Regions from separate parts of the Paenibacillus sp. FSL H7-0442 genome, predicted to be linked through region 1. Evidence: riboswitches for the same ligand, from Rfam matches in the RefSeq annotation. Region 1 holds a riboswitch; the other holds the start of a gene.

The links. Region 1 has a riboswitch for glycine ahead of sdaAB (L-serine ammonia-lyase, iron-sulfur-dependent subunit beta). Riboswitches for the same ligand answer to the same signal wherever they lie in the genome.
Region 2: another riboswitch for glycine. It lies ahead of MHH57_RS19260 (sodium:alanine symporter family protein); the one in region 1 lies ahead of sdaAB (L-serine ammonia-lyase, iron-sulfur-dependent subunit beta).

What each region holds. Positions count from the first base shown of each region.
Region 1 covers NZ_CP151963.1:428,659-434,766, reverse strand. The annotation lists gene opp4B (oligopeptide ABC transporter permease) at 1-35, opposite strand, end outside; gene MHH57_RS01930 (ATP-binding cassette domain-containing protein) at 49-975, opposite strand; gene MHH57_RS01925 (ABC transporter ATP-binding protein) at 953-1,984, opposite strand; gene MHH57_RS01920 (DUF6359 domain-containing protein) at 2,313-3,917, opposite strand; glycine riboswitch at 4,244-4,337, shown strand; gene sdaAB (L-serine ammonia-lyase, iron-sulfur-dependent subunit beta) at 4,460-5,149, shown strand; gene sdaAA (L-serine ammonia-lyase, iron-sulfur-dependent, subunit alpha) at 5,139-6,038, shown strand.
Region 2 covers NZ_CP151963.1:4,378,037-4,384,144, reverse strand. The annotation lists gene MHH57_RS19270 (LacI family DNA-binding transcriptional regulator) at 212-1,183, opposite strand; gene MHH57_RS19265 (glycoside hydrolase family 1 protein) at 1,397-2,854, shown strand; glycine riboswitch at 3,020-3,096, shown strand; glycine riboswitch at 3,115-3,209, shown strand; gene MHH57_RS19260 (sodium:alanine symporter family protein) at 3,369-4,787, shown strand; gene MHH57_RS19255 (iron-containing alcohol dehydrogenase) at 4,845-6,017, opposite strand.

The DNA of each region.
Region 1 (6,108 bases):
ATAACCAGCAGCCGACGCAGTGTAAATTTCCACATTTCTGTACCCCCCTTATGGTAGTGCGACTTGATGGGATGGACTTACTGATTTTAGTGCAAACGGTTTTCCACTCGCGTCTAGATGTTTGGGTAGCTCTGTTTTGTAGGAGGATAAAAGCATTCGCCTTTTTCGAGCATTTTCCAGCCGTTTTGTAGGATCAATATTGGGAATGGTTGCAATGAGGCGCTGGGTATACAGATGCTGTGGACGCTCATAAATATCTTGCTCGCTCCCCTGCTCCACTAGACGGCCCCGATACATAATACCGATTTGGTCGCACATATGGCGGATAATACCTAAATCATGGCTGATGAACAAATACGTCAAATTAAATTCCTGCTGCACATCCTTCATAAAATTAAGCACCTGTGCCTGCACGGAAACGTCCAGTGCTGACACTGGCTCATCAGCAATGATCAGCTTGGGGTTTAATGTCAGCGCACGCGCGATCCCGATCCGCTGTCGTTGCCCCCCGGAAAATTCATGCGGATATTTATAGGCTGCATCGGCGTTCAAGCCGACCTTTTCCAGCAACGTCTGTACTTTTCTCCGTTCTTCCTCACTACTCAGCCTTTCAAAATTTCGCAGCGGTTCAGCAATGACATCCAATACGCGCTTACGCGGGTTAAGCGAAGAGTATGGGTCCTGAAAAATCATCTGAATATCTCTACGCAATGGATGACGATTGTTACTACTTAGAGCTGCAAGGTCCTTTCCTTTAAACAAAATCCGTCCGCTCGTCAGCTTATTTAGACCGATGATCGTCCTGCCTGTCGTCGTTTTCCCACAGCCAGATTCCCCCACCAGCCCGTAGGTCTGGCCTGCCTCAATGCTGATCGACACGCCATCCACTGCTTTCACCTGATCGATAACACGCTGGAAGAAACCACCGCGCACCGGATAGTGCACCCTCAAATCATTTAACTCCAGTAGTGCCATGAGCAGCCTCCCCCTTTGCCTCGTCTTCAAAATGAAAATGCTGATAACATGTACAACGGACCCAATGTCCAGGGGAAATTTCATTTAATTGGGGATGGTCTTCATGCACCCTCTGCTGAATCCAGGGAATACGTGGAGCAAAGCGGCAGCTATTGCGGGGGATATCTTGTAATGAGGGAACAATGCCGCCGATGACATGCAGTGATTCCCCCTTGGTATGCGATCCCGGCATGGAAGCAAGCAAAGAACGCGTATACGGATGCTGTGGATGCCTGAATAATTCAAAAACATCAGCGCTCTCCACGATTTCTCCGGCATACATGACCACCACGCGGTCGGCTACTTCTGCCACAACACCAAGATCGTGCGTAATCAGGATAATACCGCTCCCAGTCTCCTGTTGAAGTTGTTTGAGCAAGTCGAGAATTTGCGATTGGATCGTTACATCGAGCGCAGTCGTCGGCTCATCTGCAATAATAAGAGAAGGTCGGCAAGCTATGGCAATCGCGATCATCACACGCTGCCGCATCCCTCCTGACAGTTCATGCGGATACTGATCATACACACGCACTGGATTCGGTATATCTACACTTTCCAGCAGCTCCAGCACACGTTCCCTTTTTTGCTTCGTAGATAGTGACGTATGATAATCAAGATTTTCCTCAATCTGCTTGCCAATGCTCATCAACGGGTTGAGTGCTGTCAACGGGTCCTGAAAGATCATGCCAATTCCCGCTCCGCGGATTTTATTCATTTGCCCTGAGGAAAGACGGTTCAAGTCCGTTCCTTTAAAAAAGACCTCCCCCTCTACACGCGTGCGTTCCATGTCATGCAGTTGCGGGATCGAAAGCGCTAACGCGCTTTTGCCACAGCCGGATTCTCCGACTACAGCCAGCACTTCATTGGGGTTGACCGTCAGATCCAGATGGTCGACTGCGGGGTGATATTGATCCTGGATGCGAAAAGATACGGATAATCCTTTAATTTCCAACACAGGTTCGGTATTCAATGCGCGCTTCCTCCATTCTCCATGGTCTTGTCCCGCTTATTCTCACCATGTTTGATGTTTAAAACCTCTCATGAACATTACATACCGTTTTTGTCGGAATAATTTGAATACATCCTATCACCAGTATATGGATATATCAATTAAGATTATGCTATCAACATCATTTAAAAAATCAATGATCCAGCAATAGTGCGGCCTTTCTGGCACAAAATGTAATGAAATAACCAACCACAGGTTAATTTTCATCACAAAAAAAGTCGCCTGATCCCTCAGCAGGGATCAAACGACTAACTAACCCAAGCTCACATTGAGCTCCTGACAATATAATTTACGAAGCCGCTCCATAGGAGCCAGACTTGAATGTTCTAGGATCGTACCATTTGTAGCCTGCTGCCGGAGCAGACCAAGGCTCAGGCTGTGGTTCCGTGGACGCCGCAGGCTCTTCGAATGGCAGAAGCTTCGTTGGTTGATCCAGAGTCAAACCTGCCACATCGGACAATTTCGTGTAGTCCTGCTTCCATGCAAGCCATTGAACCGTTTGCACCAGGAAGGTTGAATCATCCACTTCTTTGAAGCCATCATATGTCTTCTTCGACTGTCCGTTTTCCTCACGCACATATTTCGGTGTAGCATCTTCTACAGGGGAAGAATCACCGATGAATGCTGCCTTGCCTTGGCCTACCTTGGAGATAGCGGCATAAGGTCCTTCCGCACGGCCCCCGCCGTTATAAACCCCCTGATCTACCGCATTACCCCATTTTTTCGTGCCTGAAGGGATGTAAGCAATGCCTTTAGCCTTGGTAGGATCAATAATAGCCAGCGTAGATCCTGCATGCATGGCAATCGAGCGCACACCCTTGGTAATACCGAAAGATTGATCTGCGGCTACAATGTCGGTAGCATTCACATCACCGAGCGCATTGTAACGGAAACGAACGCCAAAGTTGGCCGCCAGCCAATCGGAGCTTGTTAATCCTTGCATTGCCGGTGATGCAGCCTCTTCTGCAGTCATGCCTTTGGCCGGATTAGTATAGGCTCCACGACGGTAGCCATTCATAACCTCGGAGGAATCCCAACGGTTTTTGTTACGATCTGCATTATAATGATCGGAGATGAAGAAGACGCTCCCTCCGTTATTCACGTATTGCAGCAGGGCAGCCTGCTCGGATGCCTTAAAGGCAACATTCGCTTCACCAATAATGAACACATCATATTGGCGCAGCTTGTCATAGGTTATGGCCTGCTCTCCATAAGTAAAAGGAATGGGACGATTTAATGGGTCTACCGTAAAGCCTACATTACGCAGTCCATTGGCAAAGTCGGAGAAGGCGCCTTCAATGACCCAATCTGCTGCACCAGCGGTCTGTGCGTGCGTATTATCGAACAGCACCTTTTTGCCTTTTCCATCCGGCAATGTAGTACCGGGTTGACCCGGGTTGCCAGGTTCAGGTTCACCAGGTTCACCTGGTTCCCCCGGCTCGCTTCCGTTCACCAGTTCAACAGCGCTTGGGCTTTTCACTCCACCAAAATTATTGTAGGCGCCGAGTGTACCCGTCACACGGATTTTGCTGCCAATCAGCTCAGGATGGCCTGTTAGCCCAAATTGCCCTCTGTACGCGGATGTCAGCTGTACATCCAATAGATTAGACGTGCTACGTTCATTGGCCTGGTCGGCAATCAGTACGTTAAAATCATTCGCAAACGGAGAAGAAAAGTTAGCCGTTTTCGATCCGGTAGCATGTCCGACGATATAACCTTCTACCGTCACCGTACCTCCACTGCTTTGGCCCTGAAGTGCTTCGGCTACTGTCAATGCTCCCTCTGCCTTGACCTGACCGAACGGAACGAAGATCCCGATCAGCAGTGAAACGATCGCTGCTAGATGCAGCATCCCTTTTAAGCGTGAACCTGTGAACCGCAAGCCTTTTACCATACGTCAATATCCCTCCTATGATTTCCATAAATGTACTTGTCCTCTATCAGATTAGCCGCCAATCTTCTAATTCCTTCCTGATTTCATCCATAATTATGTAAACTTTAATCTTTTTTATTGGAAATGCACCTGTTTATGTAAAAATTAAACCCTGTGATTGACACCGAGCACGTCATACATTACGCTAAGAAAGACATGTAGAACGGTATACGCGAATGAAGATGACGGGAGAGTCTGTCCAGGGGGCTTACACTCTGGCGGCACCGAAGGAGCAAGACGCCAGCACCCGGCTGGCGGATAATCTCTCAGGTCCATGTATCGTCATCTGACGCAACTCTGGAGAGAGCGCAAGCCACCCAAGGGGTAAGGCGGTAAGAACACCGCACGAAACTCTCAGGTAACGAGGACAGAGATAAGGGAAACTTCCTTATCCTGTCCTTTTTTGTGCTCACATTGTGCGTCAGCATTAGGAACCGTCATAACCGCGCAAAGACGCGGAAATACCATATAGTATGGTATTAGAACATACAGGGGGCCACACCATGCGTTTCAAAGATGTATTTTCTATTATCGGCCCGGCCATGACCGGACCTTCCAGTTCACACACCGCAGGCGCGGTGCGACTCGCACGCGTTGCCCGGCACTGGCTCGGGGCGCAGCCTGACCGTGCCCGTATGACACTGTACGGCTCCTTTGCCGATACGTATAAAGGACACGGTACGGATCTGGCGCTCATCGCAGGACTGCTTAATTACGATACGGACGATCACCGGATTCCAGATGCCGAGCAATGGGCCGAGCAAGCCGGGATGACCGTGGAATTCGCCGTCAGTGGACTCCCCGCTCCTCATCCGAACACCGTCCGTTTCGAGTTGTGGAAGGGCGAGGATCAGCGCACACTGCTGGGCTCCTCCATCGGCGGCGGCAGCATCCATGTCCAGCAACTCAACGAATTCCGGGTCAATCTGACCGGGGAGCTGCCTACGCTGGTGCTTCTCCACTCGGATAAGCCCGGTACATTGGGCGCAATAACTTCAGCGCTGGGCGCGGCCCACATTAACATTGCCTATATGCACGTAGATCGCAAAGGCCGGGATGGTGAAGCACTCACCGCCATTGAAACGGACAGTTCTGCTCCAGCTGAACTGATTGCGGAACTGCGTTCTTTACCTCATATGTATGAAATTAAGATGATTAATTTGAAAAAAGGAGCTGAATCCGATGCGGTTTAGCCATCTGCATGAGATCAGCGCTTTATGCGCTGAAGAATCCACCACGATTGGCCGCTTGATGATTCAAGAGCAGGTACAAGAAACGAATACAACGGAGGAAGAAATCTTTCGCCAAATGTCTGATTATTATGAAATCATGAAGGAAGCCGTTCATCGCGGTCAGACACAAGCCACCGTATCCCGCAGTGGATTGACGGGCGGCGACGGCAAGCGCCTGGCCGAGTATCTGCGGTCAGGGGAGACCTGCTCCGGTGATGCCTCCGCGCTCGCCATGGCTTATGCCCTCTCCGTGTCGGAGGTTAATGCATCTATGGGTCGCATTGTCGCCACTCCTACCGCAGGCTCATGTGGGGTTATCCCTGGTGTGTTCATCAGTGCGCAGGAACGGTTCGGCTGGGATGATGAGCATATGGTGAACGGCCTATTCGCCGCTGGAGCCATTGGCTACGTGATCGCCAACAACTCCTTCATTTCTGGCGCGGAGGGAGGCTGTCAGGCTGAGATTGGCTCAGCTATCGGGATGGCCGCTGGCGCTATGGTCGAGCTGCGCGGTGGTACGCCTGAACAAGCTGTTCACGCCGTGGGCCTCGCTCTTAAGAACACGCTCGGCCTGATTTGCGACCCCGTCGCCGGACTCGTGGAGATTCCGTGCATCGTGCGCAACGGGCTGGGAGCCGTGACTGCGCTTGCCGCAGCGGACATGGCTTTGGCGGGTGTGCGCAGCGCTATTCCGTCTGACGAAGTCATTGACGTGATGCTTGAAGTCGGCAGCGCGATGCCGTCGAAGCACCGCGAGACCGCCAAAGGCGGCTTGGCTCAGACGCCGACTGGCAAGCGTTTGACCGAATCACTTACACGCAACGCATCAATCAAGAAGAATAAGTCGTAATTTCTAAGCTTTAAACCAATTACTTTTCCTCTATAAAACAAGGCGACTACCTCTCCCCTACATTGTCCTA
Region 2 (6,108 bases), 1.8 Mb from region 1:
TACCAATAAAAAATGCCTAAGCACAATTCAATACTATTGTTAGCAATAGTACTCAATTGAACTCAGGCATTGCCCGCATCACCGGTCACAATCCTTCGATATAGTGCTATTGTAGCACAAAAAAAAGCGATTTCAACATTTTTTATTCTGTTTCGACAAAAAACATTTTATATCAAGACCCTTTTGCCTAATTTGCAAGTAAAGCGTTACCTTATGTGGTCGTACGTTCAATGAGGCTGTACTCTAGCGAATGAAGCTCCATTTGGCGTCCAATCAGCTGGGGGGAAAGCATGAAAAAAGCATTTTGTGCTTGAGCCATGATGGGATTTTGAATGGTTGTAATCCCCAACGTATGCGACAGCTCCGTGTTATCAAACCCAACAATCGCCAGATCTCCCGGTACGTTCAGCCGTTGTCTGCGTGCTTCGCAGAGAATGCCCACAGCTACATAATCGTTAGCACATAAAATAGCCTCTGGGAATTCCCCCCGATGCTGTAACAAATCCCGTACGACCTGTTCGCCATCACGGATATTATAAATTGAAGAGTGATTCCAGTGTTGCAACACTGACAGATTGTGCTCACTCATGATCTGTTCATAGGCTCGTTGTCTGCTATGGGTATTGATGCTGCTCGGACGACCAAAAGCATTGGCTATACGGGTATAGCCTTTTTGTATCAAATGCTTTAATGCTAGCATGTAACCTTCATATTGATCCATTGCCACGGAGCGAATATCGGTATGCTCCATTCGTTGCCAGGCCACGATCGGGCCATATTTACAATAGGTACTCAAAAAATCAGTGTCATTCACGCAGGAAATGATGACCAGCGCGTCGACTCTTTTTCTTTTTAAATCTTCAAAAGCTTGAAGCTCTTTCTTTTTGTCTTCTCCCGAAGTATAAATAATGGTCTGGAATTCATATTGTCCGGCGATTTCTACAAAGCTGTCCAGAAAAGCAAGAACAATTTCATTAATCGTTGAAGTGATGATACCAATCTGAAGCGTCTGACCCTTGGATAGGGAAATGGCATTCCGATTAGGAACATAATCTAATTCCTGCATGATTTTCAAAATCTTAGCTCTTGTTTCATGACTGACATGGGGGGACTGATTTAATACTCTGGATACCGTAGCCTTGGAAAAGCCCGCCAGTTTTGCAATTTGATCAAGATTCGACATGGTGCTTCTCCTCACATAAGAAAAAAATACTTGACATGAAACGCGTTACAACAATTAGGATGCTTATGAGGGCATTACATCTATTTTAAAGCATCTGTCAATGCATTTCAAAGGAGAACGGTTACCGTTAGGTATGGATTCACATTTGCAGCATTTGATGGGATTACTTAGGCCAAAGTAAAAATCTTATATACGGAAAGAGGTCTTTATACCATGACGAAGATGCTAAAAGGATTTCCGAAAAACTTCTTGTGGGGCGGGGCAACTGCAGCCAACCAATTGGAAGGTGCTTTTGACGTAGATGGAAAAGGCTTGTCCAGCGCAGACATGATTGCTTATGTACCCAAAGCGGAACGTAAGAACGATCACGCTATAGAGATTTCGTCCGAGCGACTCGAAGACATTTTGGCAGGCAAAGTCAATGCCCGTTTCCCAAAACGTGAAGGTGTGGACTTTTACCACCACTACAAAGAAGATATTGCATTGTTCGCTGAAATGGGCTTTAAAGTATTTCGTATGTCCATCCACTGGTCGCGGATTTTCCCGAATGGCTATGATCACGAACCGAATGAAGCAGGATTGCAATTCTACGACAATGTATTTGATGAGCTGCGCAAATATAATATTGAGCCCTTGGTAACATTGTCACATTATGAAACACCGCTAGGTCTGACTCAGAAGTATAATGGCTGGCTGGGTCGTGAAGTCATACAGCATTACGTCAATTATGCCGAAACGGTGTTTACACGCTATAAGGATAAAGTAAAATACTGGCTGACCTTTAATGAAATCAATGTAATGACCATGAGTCCGTTCACCGGTGGCGGTGTGGTTATTGACCGTGTAGAAAACAAACAACAAGCGATATATCAAGCATTGCATCATCAATTTGTAGCTAGTGCACTGGCAACCAAACGGGGACATGAGATCATCCCGGGTGCTCAGATCGGCTGTATGTTGGCACGTATAGAAAGCTATCCACATACGTGTAACCCAGCGGATATACTGAAAGCCCAGCATGAAAATCAGATGAACCTATTCTTTACGGATGTGCATGCCCGTGGGGAATATTCCAACTATATGAATCGTTATTTTGTAGAAAATAATATTGTGATCCAGACAGAACCCGGCGATGCCGAAATTTTGAAAAATAATACGGTTGATTTTATCTCATTTAGCTACTACATGACCTTGACCGTATCGGCAGGTCCAGAAGGCGAGAAAGCAGCAGGAAACCTGATTGGCGGCGTGAAAAATCCGTATCTGCAGTCCTCCGACTGGGGATGGCAGATCGATCCGATCGGCCTGCGTGTTACACTGAATACGTTTTATGATCGCTATCAAAAGCCGCTGTTCATCGTGGAAAATGGCTTGGGTGCATATGATAAGGTGGAAGAGGACGGCTCTGTGCATGACACGTATCGCATTGATTACTTGCGTCAGCATATTGTCCAAATGAAGGAAGCGATTGCTGACGGTGTTGATCTGATTGGTTACACCAGCTGGGGCCCTATCGACCTCGTGAGCATGTCTACTTCCGAAATGTCCAAGCGCTACGGATTTATTTACGTTGATCTGGATGATGACGGTAACGGAACGCTCAAACGCTCCAAAAAAGACTCTTTTAACTGGTATAAAAATGTGATAGCAACCAATGGTGAAGAATTGTAATTTCATATCGTCTCGGGCGGGTATAGCAGAGGACATCCTAAGGATGCAATCTGCTGTACCCGCTTTTTTGATAGACATAATAATATTTCAGAGGGCTTCACAAACTTTTCACTTGTAATAAGCTGAAAGTTTTCTGTATAATGAATAAAAATTTCATATGTCTGGTTGATGTTTGCGGGAGATGGAACGAAAGTTCCGACCGAAGGGGCAAAACTCTCAGGTGCTTAGGCTGTTTACAGCCACAAGCGGGGACCGTAAACGGACAGAACTCTGGAGAGACCCTTAATTGGGCGCCGAAGGTGCACCGCAGAGAACATCTGCTTAAACTCTCAGGCAAAAGGACAGAGACGCGAATAACCTGTGACAGGGAATGCCCTAGGCTTTTTTATGAGCTATTAGAGGCAGAAACCTGCACAAGATGGTTGTATTTTTTCGTGCCTTTAACCTCTCCAGGAGTCGAATCAGCTGATTTGACTCTTTTTTGTTTTCTAATATGCTGGAGGAGCGGGTTGAAATGAATTTGGTACATGTGTTAGAAGCGATTAGCAGTTGGATATGGGGGGCGCCTCTCATCATTCTTGTCATGGGAACGGGGTTGTGGCTGACCATACGTCTGAAAATGTTGCAGGTATTCCGCCTGCCCCTGGCGATCAAGCTGATCGGTAAGGCCCCGAATGAAGGCAGCGGGGATGTAAGTAGTTTTGCGGCTTTGAGTACGGCGCTAGCGGCTACAGTTGGCACAGGAAGTATTGTCGGCGTAGCGACAGCCATTAAGCTGGGCGGGCCGGGTGCCTTGTTCTGGATGGTCGTTGCAGCCTTTTTTGGGATGGCGACGAAATATGCGGAAGGTGTACTTGCGGTAAAATACCGGGTGAAGGATCGGAATGGACAATTTTCCGGCGGCCCGATGTATTATATTGAGAAAGGTCTGGGACGCCGTTTTAAACCGCTGGCGATGCTGTTTGCTTTTTCGGGCATGCTGGTAGCGTTGTTCGGGATTGGAACGTTTCCACAGGTCAAAGCGATTGTATCTTCGACGGAAAACAGTTTTGGTGTTCCGCCCATTGTAACGGCACTGATTATTGCTATCCTCACAGGACTGGTTACTATTGGAGGACTCAAAAGTATTGCCAAGGTATCGACGAAGGTCGTTCCTTTTAAAACAGGCTTGTACGTACTGATCTGTCTCATCGTACTGATTCGGTTTGCTGACCAGCTTCCTGCCGCAATTGCGCTGGTGCTCCATTCGGCATTTTCAACTACATCGGCAACGGGCGGATTTGCCGGAGCTACGATTATGCTGGCGATGCGAAGTGGGGTAGCCAGAGGTATTTTTGCCAATGAGGCCGGATTGGGAAGCGCACCGATTGCAGCCGCAGCTGCCAAAACCAAATGGCCTGCGGAACAAGGGCTGATTTCCATGACAGGCGTGTTTATTGATACGATGGTTATTTGTGTGATGACCGGGTTGACGCTACTGGTTAGCGGTGTGTGGAGCGGGCCTACCGATGCGGGCCTGATGACTCAGCAAGCATTTTCCAGCGCATTCCCGCTGGGGGCAGAACTGCTCACAATTATTCTGATTATGTTCGCGTTCACCACCATGCTCGGCTGGAACTATTACGGGGAACGCTGTGTTGAATACTTGCTTGGCGTCAAGTGGATTAAGCCATACCGTTATCTGTTCATTCTACTCGTTGGCGGGGGCGCGTTCATTAAACTGGATGCGATTTGGCTGCTGGCAGATATCTTTAACGCAATGATGGCTTTCCCGAACCTGATTGCACTGCTCGGCTTATCAGGCATTGTCGTTGCAGAAACCCGAACCTATATGGATTCTCTGAATTCTAGTAAGAAAAAGGGCATTCTTGCAGGTGCCAGTGTAGGGGCAGCTATTCAAGTAGAAGAAAAGGGACAAACAGTTAATTCATAAATTCCAAAAGGGAGTGCCTTCAGCCATCACAGGCTTGAGGACACTCCTTTTTGAATGTTATAACGATGCACGCAAAATAGCTAAAATATCTTCCTGTTTCAGCTTTTTATAATTACCGAAGCCTCCATATTCCATTTCACGGGCTGCAATGGTTGCGATTTTTTCCAATTGCTCATCATTAATATTGTAACCGGCCAGGGTGGAAGGGGCACCGAGACTTGTCCAGAATGCACTAAGACGGTCAATACCCTCCAAAGCGATTTCTCTATCTGTTTTATCTACGGTGTCTAAGTCAAACATGCTGAGCATCAGCCGTTTCATGCGTGCAGCATCCTGATCCACCGTATGTCTCATCCAGTTGGGGAATAGGATCGCCAGACCGCCAGCATGAGGAATATCATATACAGCAGATAATGCATGTTCAATCGTATGCGAAGCCCAGTCCCCGAAGTAGCCCATTTGCAGTGTTCCGTTAAGAGCAATCGTTCCGGCATATAAAATCGTTTCGCGATGCTCGTAGTTGTGCAAATCCTCCAACAGCTTAGGTGCAGTTTCGATTACGGTTTGCAGCACGGAAAAGCACATACGATCTTGCAACGGTGTATTTTTAACATTGTGAAAATACTGTTCAAATACATGGCTCATCATATCCACCATGCCATATACCGTCTGATCACGTGGCACAGAGAAGGTGTTTTTTGGGTCCAGAATCGAGAATTTCGGATGCGTCACCGCGCTGCCCCATACGTATTTTTCGTTTGTTTCCCAGTTGGTGATAACAGAATCTGGATTCATTTCTGAACCGGTAGCGGCGAGTGTGAGGATGGTACCGAATGGCAGAGCCTGGGTAGGCATGTGCTTTTTATTGATAATATCCCACACATCGCCGTCATATTCAGCCCCTGCTGCGATGGCTTTGGTGCAATCAATAACGCTTCCGCCGCCTACTGCAAGTAAGAAGTCGATGTTTTCATTTCGGCAAATGTCGATGCCCTTCTTAACGGTGGACAAGCGCGGATTCGGCTCTACGCCGGACAATTCATGAATGTTAAGATGTAGCGGCTCTAACGCGTTTAATACCTGGTCATACAGACCATTTCGCTTGACACTTCCGCCTCCGTATATCAGTAAAATATTTTTGCCGTAATTCAGCAGCTCCTGCTGCAGTTCTTCAATTTGATTGTCTCCAAATATTAATTTGGTGGGGTTATAATATGTGAATTTGTTCATCTGGAAAGTTCCCCTCAGTTCATAGTTCATGTTCAAATCGTAAATCGCTTAACCTGATTGCCTGTTGAATACCTAACTTTACCATGTAAGC